Linked DNA regions of Thiosocius teredinicola. Each later gene encodes a partner of the first gene's protein in a complex. Links are inferred from orthologs where the notes say so. Each region holds a gene or a part of one and is shown in the gene's direction. Other genes may lie near its edges.

What was found. The genes of interacting proteins can lie anywhere in the genome.
Region 2: the proteins of mfd (region 1) and uvrA are in contact, whole or in part, in a crystal structure (PDB 4DFC), measured with the Escherichia coli proteins. The link is inferred for Thiosocius teredinicola from one-to-one orthologs.

What each region holds. Positions count from the first base shown.
Region 1 is NZ_CP019936.1:2,538,834-2,547,643, forward strand. The notes cover bases 2,269-6,267. They hold mfd (transcription-repair coupling factor), read left to right. Parts: upstream 2,269-2,575; coding sequence 2,576-6,067; downstream 6,068-6,267. Other genes in these bases: B1781_RS12200 (TetR family transcriptional regulator C-terminal domain-containing protein), read right to left, coding at 2,269-2,473; B1781_RS12210 (CsiV family protein), read left to right, coding at 6,079-6,267. Outside these bases: B1781_RS12195 (efflux RND transporter permease subunit), read right to left, coding at 1-1,814; more of B1781_RS12200, read right to left, coding at 1,838-2,268; more of B1781_RS12210, read left to right, coding at 6,268-6,666; B1781_RS23185 (hypothetical protein), read left to right, coding at 6,941-7,081; B1781_RS12215 (hypothetical protein), read right to left, coding at 7,065-7,268; B1781_RS12220 (acyltransferase family protein), read right to left, coding at 7,578-8,810. UniProt on the Escherichia coli protein: Couples transcription and DNA repair by recognizing RNA polymerase (RNAP) stalled at DNA lesions. Mediates ATP-dependent release of RNAP and its truncated transcript from the DNA, and recruitment of nucleotide excision repair machinery to the damaged site.
Region 2 is NZ_CP019936.1:4,317,010-4,321,982, forward strand. Bases 1-3,396 are described here. They hold uvrA (excinuclease ABC subunit UvrA), read left to right. Parts: upstream 1-367; coding sequence 368-3,196; downstream 3,197-3,396. Other genes in these bases: B1781_RS20330 (response regulator), read left to right, coding at 1-290; B1781_RS20340 (SulP family inorganic anion transporter), read left to right, coding at 3,313-3,396. Outside these bases: more of B1781_RS20340, read left to right, coding at 3,397-4,973. UniProt on the Escherichia coli protein: The UvrABC repair system catalyzes the recognition and processing of DNA lesions. UvrA is an ATPase and a DNA-binding protein. A damage recognition complex composed of 2 UvrA and 2 UvrB subunits scans DNA for abnormalities.

The sequences.
Region 1 (8,810 bases):
TTGAGCATCGAGCGCACGTTGCGATGCCCGATGTGGGCGAACATGATCGCCGAGCTGGCCCCATCGACGTGCATGTGATCGGGCGTGTTGTTTTGCAACCATTGCTTGGCACGCGCCTCCATCGCCAGCATGGACTCGGTGGAGATGGTATCGAGCGTGACCGTCATCCGCGTCGCGGTCTTGGCGACGTTGATCTGGTTGTTCAGGTCGAGCCCGAACGGCAGCGAAAACTCGTACAGCAGCAGGTACTGCGCGGCCAGTTCGTTGTCGTCGGGCAAGCGGTACCAATCCGCATCATCGCCGTGCATGTTCTTGTTGAGGCGCTTCATGATGTCGGTGAGCACGTTGACGTGCAGCACGCCCGGCTGCTGCCGATACCAATCGGCGAACGCCTCGACCTGCTGCAGGTACTCCGGATCCGATATCTTCTTGTCTGCGCCGGCAGGCAGCGAATACTCGATCAGGTAGATGCCGGTGAGATTCTCAGTGGCGAACTCGGTGTCTGCACGAAACGGCACTTCATCATCAAAGTATTCGACGAAGATGTCGTTGAGCTGATTGCGCGGCAACTGCGACACCAATCCGACGATCAGTATCGCCATCACCCAGAACAGGCGGTTGCGATTGCGAATGACGAATTCGGCAAATCGTTCCATGCCACCGTCGTGCTCCTCCGGCACCGGCTTGACGCGCAGTGGCAGTATCATCATCAGTGCCGGCAGGAACCAGATCGACAGGAAGAACGCCGCCATGACCCCCATGGCCGACATATTGCCCAGATCGCGAAACGGCGGGGCGTCGCTGAAGTTCAGGCTCAAGAAACCGATGGCCGTGGTGAGCGACGTCAGGAACACCGGCGTAAGGTTGATCCGCAGACTTTCGATCATGGCCGCCTGCTTGCCGAGACCGCGGCGCATGCCATGCAGGAAGATCACCAGGATATGTACGCAATCGGCCACTGCCAGGGTCATGACGATGACCGGCACGCTGGTTGTCGGTGGGCTCATCTGGATGCCCATCCAGCCGGTCAGACCCATCGTGCAGATGATCGTCGTGACGATCACCAGCATCGTCGCCACGGTCGCCGAGGTCGACTTCAACATCAAGGCCAACAGCACCAGGATGAACGCGAACATCAGCGGATAGAGGGTCTTCATATCCTTCTGCGACGCCTCGGGAAAGGCGTTGTTCATGATCACCATGCCGGTCAGATGCACATCGATATTCGGATCACGTGCTTCGGCCTGGGCGACCAGATTGCGGGCAAAGGCGGCCACGTCGGGCACTTCTGTTAGTTTCTTTTCCTGCAACTGGATCGTTACGTTTATGCCGGTCACGCGCGCGTCGGGCGATATCAGGCGGTTGACAAGCAACGGCTCGTTGACCGCAACATCCCGTGCTTGCTCGAGGTCGGCGTCGCCGAGTTGCGGCGCATCCGCAACCAGGTCGCGCACCAGCAGGTCGTCACCTTCCGCGCTGGTGTGTTGGAAATTACTGATGGAGTCGACGCGGATGGAATACGGTATCTGCCAGGCTTGCTTGGTCAGCCATTCGACCGTGGCCAGTGTCTCGCGCGTAAACACCTGGCCGTTTTTCGGCGCGATCACGAACAACACATTGTCGTTCTTGGTGTAGGTATCCTGCAGTGACTCGAACGCCTGGAGTTGTGGATTCTCCGGACTGAAGAACATCCGGTAGTCGTTGCTGAACGAGATCAGGCGAATGCCGGAACCGATCACGGCGACCACGACAAGCGTCGCAAGCACAACCCACCAGCGATAACGCAGCAAGGCGGCGAAAAAGGCTTCGTTCATGGGTACTGGCTTCCTTCCTTTGTTCAGCCGCGGCTGCGCAACGATTGCAGGTAGTCGATCAGGCCTTTACCGCAGGCCACCAACAGTTTTCGACTCTGCGCATTCTTCGCCATGCCGACACAGCCTTCGAGTGACGCGACGATGAACGCCGCCACCGAATTCACGTCGACCGCGGGGGATACGCTGCCGAAATCGCGGCCGCGTTCGAGCGCCGCCGCAATCGCGGCCCGCCATTCGTCCAACAGCTGCTCGAGGCGTTCACGAAATCCTGCATCGACCGGCGACATCTCCAGGGCAAGATTGTTGACCGGGCAGCCCAACGACAATTCGGCGATCGTCATCCGGTTGCCGGTCTTGCGGATCACCTCGATCAAGGCTTGAACGGGGTCGGTATCGGGCTGCTGCAGGGGATCGATCCACGCGTGGTGCAAGGTAGGCCCGAAATATTCGTCGACGACGGCGTATCCCAGGTCGAGTTTGCTGGGGAAATGATAGTAGAGCGCACCCTTGGTCACACCGGTTTCAGACAGGATGCGCGACAGACTCGCGGCCTGAAAGCCGTGCATGTGGATCTCGCGCGCAGCCGCTTCGAGCAGCAAGCGCCGCGTCTCGAGCGGGTTTTTGTCTTCGCCCGGTTTCGCTGAAGGAATCATCGCCATGCCGAGGGGCTGAACATACCGACCAGTATGTATGTCCACAATCAGAAGTCAAGCTCGCGGTGAGAATCATCGGCATTTCGATGGGGCGAGCGCGTCGGGCTTATGCGAAAATGCGCGGATCATTCCGACCGATCTGATTCAGTGAGCGTAGCAGTACCTCCCCTCCCTACAAGTAAATCGCCGTTGACTCATTGGGGCCGCTGCACCGGCGCCGCCGTTGGCTATGCGATCGCCCAGGCGGTCGGAAGGGCCGACGCGCCGCTTCTGGTGATCACCCGCGACGTGCAGGCCGCCACCCGGCTCATGGAAGAGGTCTGTTTCTTCCTCGACGACGACACCATCGAGGTGCTGGGATTTCCCGATTGGGAGACACTGCCCTACGATGTATTCTCGCCGCTGCCGGAGCTGATTTCGCAGCGGCTGCTGACGCTGCATCGTCTGCGCAGCCTCAAGCGCGGCGTCGTGGTGGTACCGGTCGCCACGTTGATGCAGCGCCTGCTGCCCGCCGAATACCTGGACGCCAACAGTCTGCTGCTGGACGTCGGCGATGAACTCGATCTCGACGCCTTTCGTCTGCGCCTCGAACAGGCAGGCTACCAATGTGTCTCGCAGGTGATGTCGCACGGTGAATTCGCCGTGCGCGGTTCCCTGCTCGACCTGTTCCCGATGGGCAGCGACCAGCCTTACCGCATCGACCTGTTCGACCGCGAGATCGACTCGATCCGGATCTTCGACCCGGAAACCCAGCGCACCAGCGAAAAGATCGAACGCATATCATTGTTGCCGGCGCGCGAGTTTCCGGTCGACGAGGCGGCGATCACCCGCTTTCGTGCCGCCTATCGCGAGCGCATCGAGGGCGATCCGCAACGCAGCCTGATCTATCGCGGCGTCAGCGAAGGCCAGTTTCCGGGCGGCATCGAGTACTACCTGCCGTTGTTCTTCGAAACCACGGCGACGCTGTTCGACTACCTGCCGGCGTCGACCACGGTCGTCTTCGAACACCGCCTGACGGACGACGCCGACCACTTCTTCACCGGCGTGGGCGAGCGTTACGAACAACGCCGCTATGACATCGAGCGCCCCTTGTTGACGCCCGACACGCTGTTTGTGCCGCCCGACGCGCTGCAGGAACGGATCGATCAGCGGGCACGCATCGTTTACCAGGCGGGCAGCGCCGATTGCGACAACCTCGACGGACCCTGCCACGATCTGCCGACCAAGCCGGTGCCGCCGGTCGGCATTCAGGCCAAGGCGGCCAATCCGGCCGGCGCCTTGCAACAAGTCCTCACCGCCGCGGATGCGCGGGTGCTGTTCGTCGCGGAGACGGCCGGTCGGCGCGAGGCACTGCTGGAGACGTTGCGCGGGTACGGCATCAAGCCGACCTATCAGGAAAGCTGGCATGCCTTCGTCGGCGACGACACATCGCCATGCATCACGGTCGCGGGGATCGAATCCGGCCTGTGGCTGACCGATGTCGGTGCCCTGGTCATCCCCGAGGCGCTGCTGCTCGGCGAACGCGTCAAGCAGCGGCGTCGGCGCAAAGGCCAGGATGCCGACCAGATCGTCCGCAACCTCGCGGAACTGACCATCGGTGCACCGGTAGTCCACGAAGAACACGGTGTCGGCCGGTTTCTCGGACTGCAGACGATCAAGGCGGGTGGCAATACCGATGAATTCCTGACGCTGGAATACGCCCGCGGCGACAAGCTGTATGTACCGGTCGCGTCGCTCAACCTGATCAGCCGCTACACCGGCGCATCGCCGGAGAGCGCGCCCCTGCATCGTCTGGGCAGCGATCAATGGGAGAAGGCACGCAAGCGGGCCGCCGAAAAGGTGCGCGACGTCGCCGCCGAACTGCTCGATATCTATGCGCGGCGCGAAGCGCGCCAGGGCACGGCCCTCGCCGCACCGGAAGACGATTACCGCAAGTTCGCGGCCGACTTCGAGTTTGAAGAGACCCCGGACCAGGATGAGGCAATTCGCGCCATCGTCGCCGATATGACGTCATCGAAACCGATGGACCGCGTCGTCTGCGGCGATGTCGGTTTCGGCAAGACCGAAGTGGCGATGCGCGCTGCCTTTATCGCCGCCAATGCCGGCAAGCAGGTGGCGGTGCTGGTGCCCACCACCCTGCTCGCGCAGCAGCACTATCAAAACTTCTCCGACCGCTTCGCCGACTGGCCGGTCAAGGTGGAGAGCCTGTCGCGTTTTCGTTCGGCCAAGGAAACCAACCAGGTGCTCAAGGGGCTTGCCGAGGGGCGCATCGACATCGTTGTCGGCACCCACAAGCTGCTCGGTGAAGGGGTCAAGTTCAAAGACCTGGGGCTGGCCATCATCGACGAGGAACACCGCTTCGGGGTCCGGCATAAAGAGCGGCTGAAAGCGCTGCGCGCCGAGGTCGACATCCTTACCCTGACCGCCACGCCGATTCCACGTACCTTGAACATGGCCATGTCGGGCCTGCGCGACCTGTCGATCATCGCCACGCCGCCGGCCGCGCGCCATCCAATCAAGACCTTCGTCAGCCAATGGAACGACGCCCTGGTGCGCGAGGCCTGTCAGCGCGAGATCAATCGCGGCGGCCAAGTGTACCTACTGCATAACGAGGTCTCGACGATCGAAAAGACCGCGCTCAAGGTCGCCGACCTTGTGCCCGGCGCACGCGTGGAGTTCGCGCACGGCCAGATGCGTGAACGCGAGCTTGAACGCATCATGCGCGACTTCTATCACCAGCGTTTCAACATACTGGTGTGTACGACCATCGTCGAAAGCGGCATCGACGTGCCGACCGCCAACACCATCATCATCGATCGCGCCGACAAGCTCGGATTGGCGCAGTTACATCAACTGCGCGGCCGGGTCGGTCGTTCGCACCACCGCGCCTACGCCTACCTGCTGGCGCCGCCGCCCAAGGCGATGACGCCGGATGCGCGCAAGCGTCTCGAGGCGATCGAGTCGCTCGAAGAACTGGGCGCCGGCTTTACCTTGGCAACACACGATCTGGAGATTCGCGGCGCCGGCGAACTGCTGGGCGATGAGCAGAGCGGCCAGATCCACGAGATCGGGTTCAACCTCTACACCGAGATGCTCGAGCGCGCGGTGCAGGCGATTCGCGCAGGCCGCCAGCCAGAGCTCGACCGTCCACTCGACCATGGCACCGAGGTCGATCTGCACATCCCGGCGTTGCTGCCCGACGACTATCTGCCCGACGTGCACATTCGCCTGATCCAATACAAACGGATCGCCTCCGCCGAATCGGTTGAAGAACTGCGCGAACTCAAGGTCGAGATGATCGACCGCTTTGGCCTGCTGCCTGACCAGGCGAAAAACCTGTTCGACGTCACCGAACTCAAGCTGCATGCGCAGCCTTACGGCGTCAAAAAGATCGAGGCAGGACCCAACGGCGGCAAGTTCCATTTCGACGCCGAACCCAAATTCGATCCGATGCAGCTGATCACCCTGATCCAAACCCAACCGAAAACGTTCAAGCTGGACGGCGCCGACAAGCTCAGGTTCACCGCCGACCTGGCGGACCCTGCTGAACGTGTGCAGGCCGTGAAGGGCCTGCTTGACCAATTGCTCGGGATACAGTGAAGTTGCTGGCTATGAAAACGATCGCCCACGCCGTAAGGCGTTTTAGCTTATTTATTGTTCTGTTCGCCGCCACGGGTGCGACAATTGCCGCCAGCTACAACATCGAGATGGTGGTTTTCGAACGTCCCGGCGGTGGAGATAACGCCTACTGGCCGGTCAACACGACCGAACCCGATCAGGGCAAGGCGGTAGGCAACATCGCGGACCTCAAAGCCGGCCCGCAATCCCTCGAACCGGTCGCCTATACCTTGCGCCAGAAAGGCATGGTCATACTCGATCACGTTTCCTGGTATCAGGATCCGCGCGGACGCAATAGTCATGATTGGTACACCGTCGAAGGAACCCGTCTTAACGGCCTGGTCCGCGTCACCGAGGGGCGCGATCTGCATCTCGATACAGACCTTGTGTTGCGCGACGCTTTTTCATCCCGCACCTACCGGGTCACGCAACATCGCCGCCTGCGCACCGGCGAGCTGCACTACCTGGACCACCCTCGCCTCGGCATCATCGTGCGCGCCGTGAAAATTGAACAAAGCGCCACCTCGGTCAACCGCGACCTCGACACCGGCGAACCCAGGCCCGCAGAGCCTCGAAGCTAAGATCACCTCCGACGACTCGTGAGCGATTGTTCGGCAGCCGATGTCGCACGGCTGTTCGCGACAAGTCTCTGCAAACACTGGCCATTACGTGCGATTTAATTCTTGATCTGCTCGGTCTCGCCGATGTGATTCAAGCCGTCCAGAAATATTGAGATGCACCTAATTCCCGTTTCGCGACGACCGTCCAAAAAATTGTGCGCTTACTGACATATGCTTGTCAGACACATTGGGCAGACTGCCGTCCACTTATCGTGATCACCAAGGAATTGCGCTTATGAAACTCGCCAATATGATGCGCGAAGGGATCAAGCTGGTTGCGCTTTTCGGCGCCGTTGCACTGGTGGTGTGGAGCATGCCGGAATCGACGCCGCCCTCACCACCTCACGCTGTAGAGCAACTCACGGCGAATCACTAGATTCCGGGTCGCTGAACAGCGTCATCACGACCCCGGCGAAGCCAATCACAAACCCCAGCGGAACGGCCGCAAGAAATATCTTGGTCATCTGATCGTTGCCGGCAAACATATAGCTGAAGCCAACGACCAGCCCGACAACCGTCAAAATCGCACCGATAATCAATGCGTAAACGCCGAGTTTGTGCATCGTGAAGTTTCTCACCCTCTGGGTTCGCGACGAAGTTTTCGCGGCACCTTGATTGAAATTTTCCGTCTGATACGAGGGCCACGCCCCATCAGAACGATCCACCGGGGCCCAGCGCAGCAATATGTCGCGCGACAGTGATCTGAACGCGCAATTGTCGCCGAATACCCCTTGATCCGAAAGCGCCAACCGTAAAGACCCAAGTCGCCCTTCAATCCGTGGTGGGAATGCTCGGGCGTGATTGGTTTGATTGAGAAAGGTGCAGACGAAGCTGGTTCGAAATCGTCGTAGTAATTCGTTTCGCTCGGGTGCCTACTCGATCATCTCAGGCGGCAGTACGGCAGACAGCCTGTCGCCCAAGTCATCCGCCAGTTTGCGACTGAAACTGGCCGTCAGGTGACTTCGATCGCGGTACATCACGAAGCCGCCATCATCGACGACGCAGGCTTCACCCGACGGACAAATCGCCTCCGTCATATCGATCAGGTGGATGTCATCGTGTTTCTCGATCGTGCGCTTGTCCACCTGACGTATGAAATCTTCAATTTGATCCGGCGGGTTCAATGCGCAGCTTTGGTCGGCGTCGCGGTCTTTCCAGTTTGCCATCGAAAGACATGTCGGCGCATTGAAATCCAGTTCCGGCGTATCGCGCATGACGATGATCTGCCCGGTTGTGCCGTTCAGCCGTGCCAATGACTTTTCAATACCCTCGGCCATCAACCTGCCTTCCTGCGCAGCAGTTTCAGCGCCCTTGATCTCGTATCTGCTTGAACTGGCGATTATCGTAACGTCGGGATGAATGCGGCCGATACGGTCAAACGACTGCTCACGCCAAGCAGTACACTCTTCGTAGGTAGCGTTGGGCGACCCGCTGTAAGGCTCGAAAAGAAAAGATGGACAGGCCGACTTGGTGAGTGACACGAGTCGCCACCGGTTTTTCTTCGCCAGGCTCTCGAGCGCCGGGAACCACTGCGCGGCGTGCGAATCGCCGAACAACACGACAGTGAAATCCGCGTCGGCGTCTCCAAATACACATTCAGGCGTCTCCACCTGCGCAAAATCGGCATGACAGCCATTGGCATACACCTTAGGTACGTCTTCAACCGCGCTCAGGTATCGCCGCTGCGGATCGTCCTGCAGCGCGTCGTTCGCGATGTAGCGAAAGGTATACGCAAGACTGGTCGTGGAAACCGATACCAGTACACCGAAAGCCAGTGATACCCCGGCACGTCGCAACGTGGCATGCCCGAAACGGAACGGATTCTCAACCAGTACATAGGTCAAGGCGGCCAGGCCGATAGACAGCAGGATGCCGAACAGGCTATGCATCGGTCCAACCTGATCGACGGCAAACGCCATGAAGACGAACACCGGCCAATGCCACAGATAGAGCGAGTACGAGATATCCCCGATGTATCGCATCGGCCTGGCTGCCAGCAGGCGGCTGACACCGACCGGCTGTGCATGGTGCGCAGCGGCGATGACCAACACAGCACCGACAACCGGCATTACCGCCGCCCAGCCGGGGAACACCGTATTCTTGTC
Region 2 (4,973 bases), 1.8 Mb from region 1 along the record:
GCAACGGCCTGCTGCGCGGCATGCTGCAGGAATTGAATCAGGACTTCCTGCGCATGGGCCTGGAAGAAGACCAGGAAGCCTACGTGCTCGATCGCATCGATACCGCGATCGAAGACGCCATCGAAAAGATCGACGCCAGCCAGGCGTTGCGCGACACCCTGCTGGTGTTGCTGCCGAGTCTCAAGAACGTCTACCACCAGCAGCAGGAGATGGTCGACATCTTCATCGCCAACCACAACCGGGCGCAAACCGAGACCGCGGCCGATATGGGCGATATCGAGTTGTTCTAAATACACACTCGATTCCCCTTTGTCCTGCCGGCGACCTCCCGTAACATTGACGGGTTTCGACCCGACGATTTGCCGAGATGGACACAATTCACATCCGGGGCGCCCGTACCCACAACCTCAAAAACATCGACCTCTCGCTGCCGCGCGACAAGCTGATCGTGATCACCGGCCTGTCCGGGTCGGGCAAGTCGTCGCTCGCCTTCGATACCATTTACGCCGAAGGCCAGCGCCGCTACGTTGAATCGCTGTCGGCCTACGCCCGGCAGTTCCTGTCGATGATGGAAAAGCCTGACGTCGACCATATTGAGGGCTTGTCGCCGGCGATCTCGATCGAGCAGAAGACCACCAGCCACAACCCGCGCTCGACCGTCGGCACCATCACCGAGATCTACGACTACCTGCGCCTGCTGTTTGCACGCGCCGGTACGCCGCGCTGTCCGACGCACGGCGAGCATCTCGAGGCGCAGACCGTCAGCCAGATGGTCGACCAGGTGCTGGCGCTGCCCGAAGGCAGCAAGCTGATGCTGCTGGCGCCGGTGATCTCCGAGCGCAAGGGCGAGTACCAGAAGTTGCTTGCCGAGCTGCATGCACAGGGCTTTATCCGTGCACGTATCGATGGCGAGACCTACGAGCTGGATGATCCGCCGGACCTGGAACTGCACAAGAAGCACACCATCGAGGTCGTGGTCGACCGTTTCAAGGTGCGCCCCGATCTGGCGTTGCGCCTGGCCGAATCGTTCGAGACTGCGCTGCACCTGGCTGAAGGCATTGCCCGCGTCGCCTGGATGGATGAGCCGAAAAAGAAAGATCTGACCTTTTCGGCCAATTTCGCCTGCCCGGTATGCGGCTACAGCATCGAGGAACTCGAACCGCGCCTGTTCTCGTTCAACAACCCGGTCGGCGCCTGCGGCACCTGCGACGGACTCGGTGTCGAGCAGTTTTTCGATCCGGGCAAGGTGGTGGCCAATCCTGACCTTTCACTCGCCGGTGGCGCGGTGCGCGGCTGGGACCGGCGCAACGCGTACTACTACCAGATGATCCGCTCGCTCGGTCAGCACTATGGGTTCGACCCGGAAATGCCATGGGAGGATCTGCCCAAGGAAACCCGCGAGATCATCCTCAAGGGCAGCGGCTTCGACGCCGTCGAGTTCAGCTATTTCAACGACCGCGGCCGGGTCGTGAAGAAGACCCACCCGTTCGAGGGCATCATCAACAACATGCAGCGGCGCTACCGCGAGACCGAGTCGAACGCGGTGCGCGAAGAACTGGCGCGCTATATCTCATCACAGCCCTGCCCCGACTGCGCCGGCACCCGCCTGAACGAAGCGGCGCGCAACGTGTTCGTCGCCGAGCACAATCTGCCGTCGGTCACCCACATGGCGGTCGAACACAGCCTGACCTTTTTCAACGAACTCAAGCTGCCGGGCAAACAGGGAAAGATCGCCGCCAAGATCGTCAAAGAGATCAAGGAACGCCTGCAGTTTCTGGTCAATGTCGGACTGAACTATCTGACCCTCGACCGCAGCGCCGACACCCTGTCGGGCGGCGAGGCGCAGCGCATCCGGCTGGCAAGCCAGATCGGCGCCGGCCTGGTCGGCGTGATGTACGTGCTCGACGAGCCGTCGATCGGTCTGCACCAGCGCGACAACGAACGCCTGCTCAAAACGCTGACCTATCTGCGCGATCTGGGCAACACGGTGATCGTGGTCGAACACGACGAGGACGCGATTCGCAGCGCCGACCACGTGGTCGACATCGGCCCGGGCGCCGGCGTGCACGGCGGCAAGGTGGTTGCCCAAGGCAAGGTCAAAGACATCTGCAAGGTCAAAGGCTCGATCACCGGCGACTATCTGGCTGGCCGCCAGACCATCGAGATACCCGCCGAAAGGCATGCGATCGACCGCAAACGGATGCTGAAGATCGACGGTGCGAGCGGCAACAACCTCAAAAAGGTGAAGCTTGAGATACCGGCCGGCCTGTTCACCTGCGTGACCGGCGTGTCCGGATCAGGCAAATCGACCCTGATCAACGACACCCTGTACCCGCTGGCCGCGAACCAACTCAACGGCGCCAGCCATACTGTTGCGCCGCACAAGCGGACCAGCGGTATGAAGCACTTCGACAAGGTTGTCGATATCGACCAGTCGCCGATCGGCCGCACCCCGCGCTCGAACCCGGCCACCTATACCGGCCTGTTCACGCCGATCCGCGAACTGTTCGCCGGTGTGCCCGAGGCCCGGTCGCGTGGCTACAACCCCGGGCGGTTCAGCTTCAACGTCAAGGGCGGCCGCTGCGAGGCCTGCAAAGGCGACGGCGTCATCAAGGTCGAGATGCACTTTCTGCCCGACATCTATGTGCAATGTGACGTTTGTAAGGGAAAACGCTACAATCGCGAGACGCTCGAGATCCAGTACAAGGGAAAACGGATCAACGAGGTGCTCGACATGACGGTCGAAGACGCCTTGGCCTTTTTCGACGCCGTACCGGTGCTCAAGCGTAAGCTGCAAACTCTGATGGACGTGGGCCTGAGCTATATCACGCTCGGCCAGAACGCGACCACACTTTCCGGCGGCGAGGCGCAGCGGGTGAAGCTGTCGCGCGAACTTTCCAAGCGCGACACTGGTCGCACGCTCTACATCCTCGACGAGCCGACGACAGGGCTGCATTTTCACGACGTCAAGCAACTGCTGGGCGTGCTGCACCGCTTGCGCGATCACGGCAACACCGTGGTCGTGATCGAACACAACCTCGATGTCATCAAGACGGCGGACTGGATCGTGGACCTGGGCCCTGAAGGCGGCGACGGCGGTGGAGAGATCATCGCCACAGGCACGCCCGAAGAGGTTGCTCAGATGTCGCATTCACATACCGGCCGATTCCTCGCGCCGATATTGCGAACGGACTAGTCGCAAACCCTTGAGCGCCGTCGGCGCTGGCAGGACGTATTGGACGACCCCTTTAAACTCGGGCGGGCGATGAACCGACCCGCCGATTCACTGCTCTTTATCTGCAGGCTGTAGTTATGCGCCTCGAAACCCTTTTGCCGTTCCTCACCTGGTTCAAACTGATCGATAAGCGCACGCTGCGCGCCGATCTGGTAGCCGGATTCACCGGAGCGGTCATCGTGTTGCCGCAAGGCGTGGCCTTCGCAACGATCGCCGGATTGCCACCGGAGTACGGCCTGTACACAGCGATGATCACGCCAATCATCGCCGCGCTATTCGGTTCATCGTTTCACCTGGTTTCCGGACCGACCACCGCCATCTCGATCGTGGTGTTCTCGGCGATCAGCCGCTATGCCGTTCCAGGGTCGCCCGAGTTCGTACAGATGACGCTTACCCTGACGTTTCTCGCCGGGGTTTACCAATTGGCGTTCGGCCTGGCGCGCCTCGGCACGGTGGTCAACTTCGTCTCTCACACCGTCGTGATCGGATTCACCGCGGGGGCAGCACTGTTGATCGCTACCAGCCAGATGAAGCACGTGCTGGGCATCGAGATACCGAAGGGTGAGTCGTTTCTGCACACCTGGGTCGACGTGTACACGCTGGCGGGCGACATCGATTGGATGACCGTGGTGATCGCGTTGAGCACCCTGCTCAGCGCGATTGCGATTAAGAAGCTGGTGCCCCGGATACCGAACCTGCTGGTGGGCATGGTCGTCGGCAGCGTGGTCGCCGCGCTCTTGGGTGGCGCCGAGGCCGGCATCAAGCTGGTGGGCGAGATTCCAGCCCATCTCCCGCCATTGTCGGCTCCTGATTTCTCTCTGGCGTCGATCAAGACGCTGGCGCCTGAGGCATTCGCGGTCGCACTGCTGGGCCTGATCGAAGCGGTATCGATCAGCCGCGCGGTCGCCACCAAGTCGAATCAGCGCATCAATGCGAACCAGGAATTCATCGGCCAAGGCATGTCGAACGTGGTCGGCAGCTTTTTCTCGAGCTACGCCGGCTCGGGCTCATTCACCCGCTCTGGCATCAACTATTCGGCCGGCGCCAAGACCCCGATGTCGGCCATCTTCGCCGCCATCATGTTGATGGTGATCGTGCTGCTGGTCGCCCCCCTGACGGCCTATCTGCCGATCGCCGCAATGGGTGGCGTCATCCTGATCGTGGCGTACAACCTGATCGACTTTCATCACATCACCGATATCCTGCGCTACAGCCGCTCGGAGACGTCTATTCTGCTGACGACGTTCGGCGCCACCCTGTTCCTCGAACTCGAATTCGCGATCTACATGGGCGTACTGCTGTCGCTGTTGATCTTCCTCGCACGCACCTCGGTACCCGCGATTCCGGCGCTGGCCGTCGATACCAACCCGAAAACCGGCAAACGTTCGTTCGAGAACATCGAAAACAAGCCGCTGCGTGCCTGCCCACAACTCAAGGTGCTGCGCATGGATCTGGCGCTGTATTTCGGCTCGATCAATCATGTGCAGCAACGCATCACCCGGGTATCCGAGAACGAGGATATCCGCCATATCCTGATCGTCGGCGACGGCATCAACTACATGGACCTGAGCGCGGCCGAGACCCTGGTCAACGAAGCACGCCGACTGAAGTCTATCGGTGGCGGACTGTACTTCGTCGGCCTGGGTGAAAACGTTTATGAGTTCGCTGCGCGCTCGTGCTTCGTCAAGAAGGTTGGCGCAGACCACTTTTTTGATTCGAAGACGCAGGCCATCCGCAG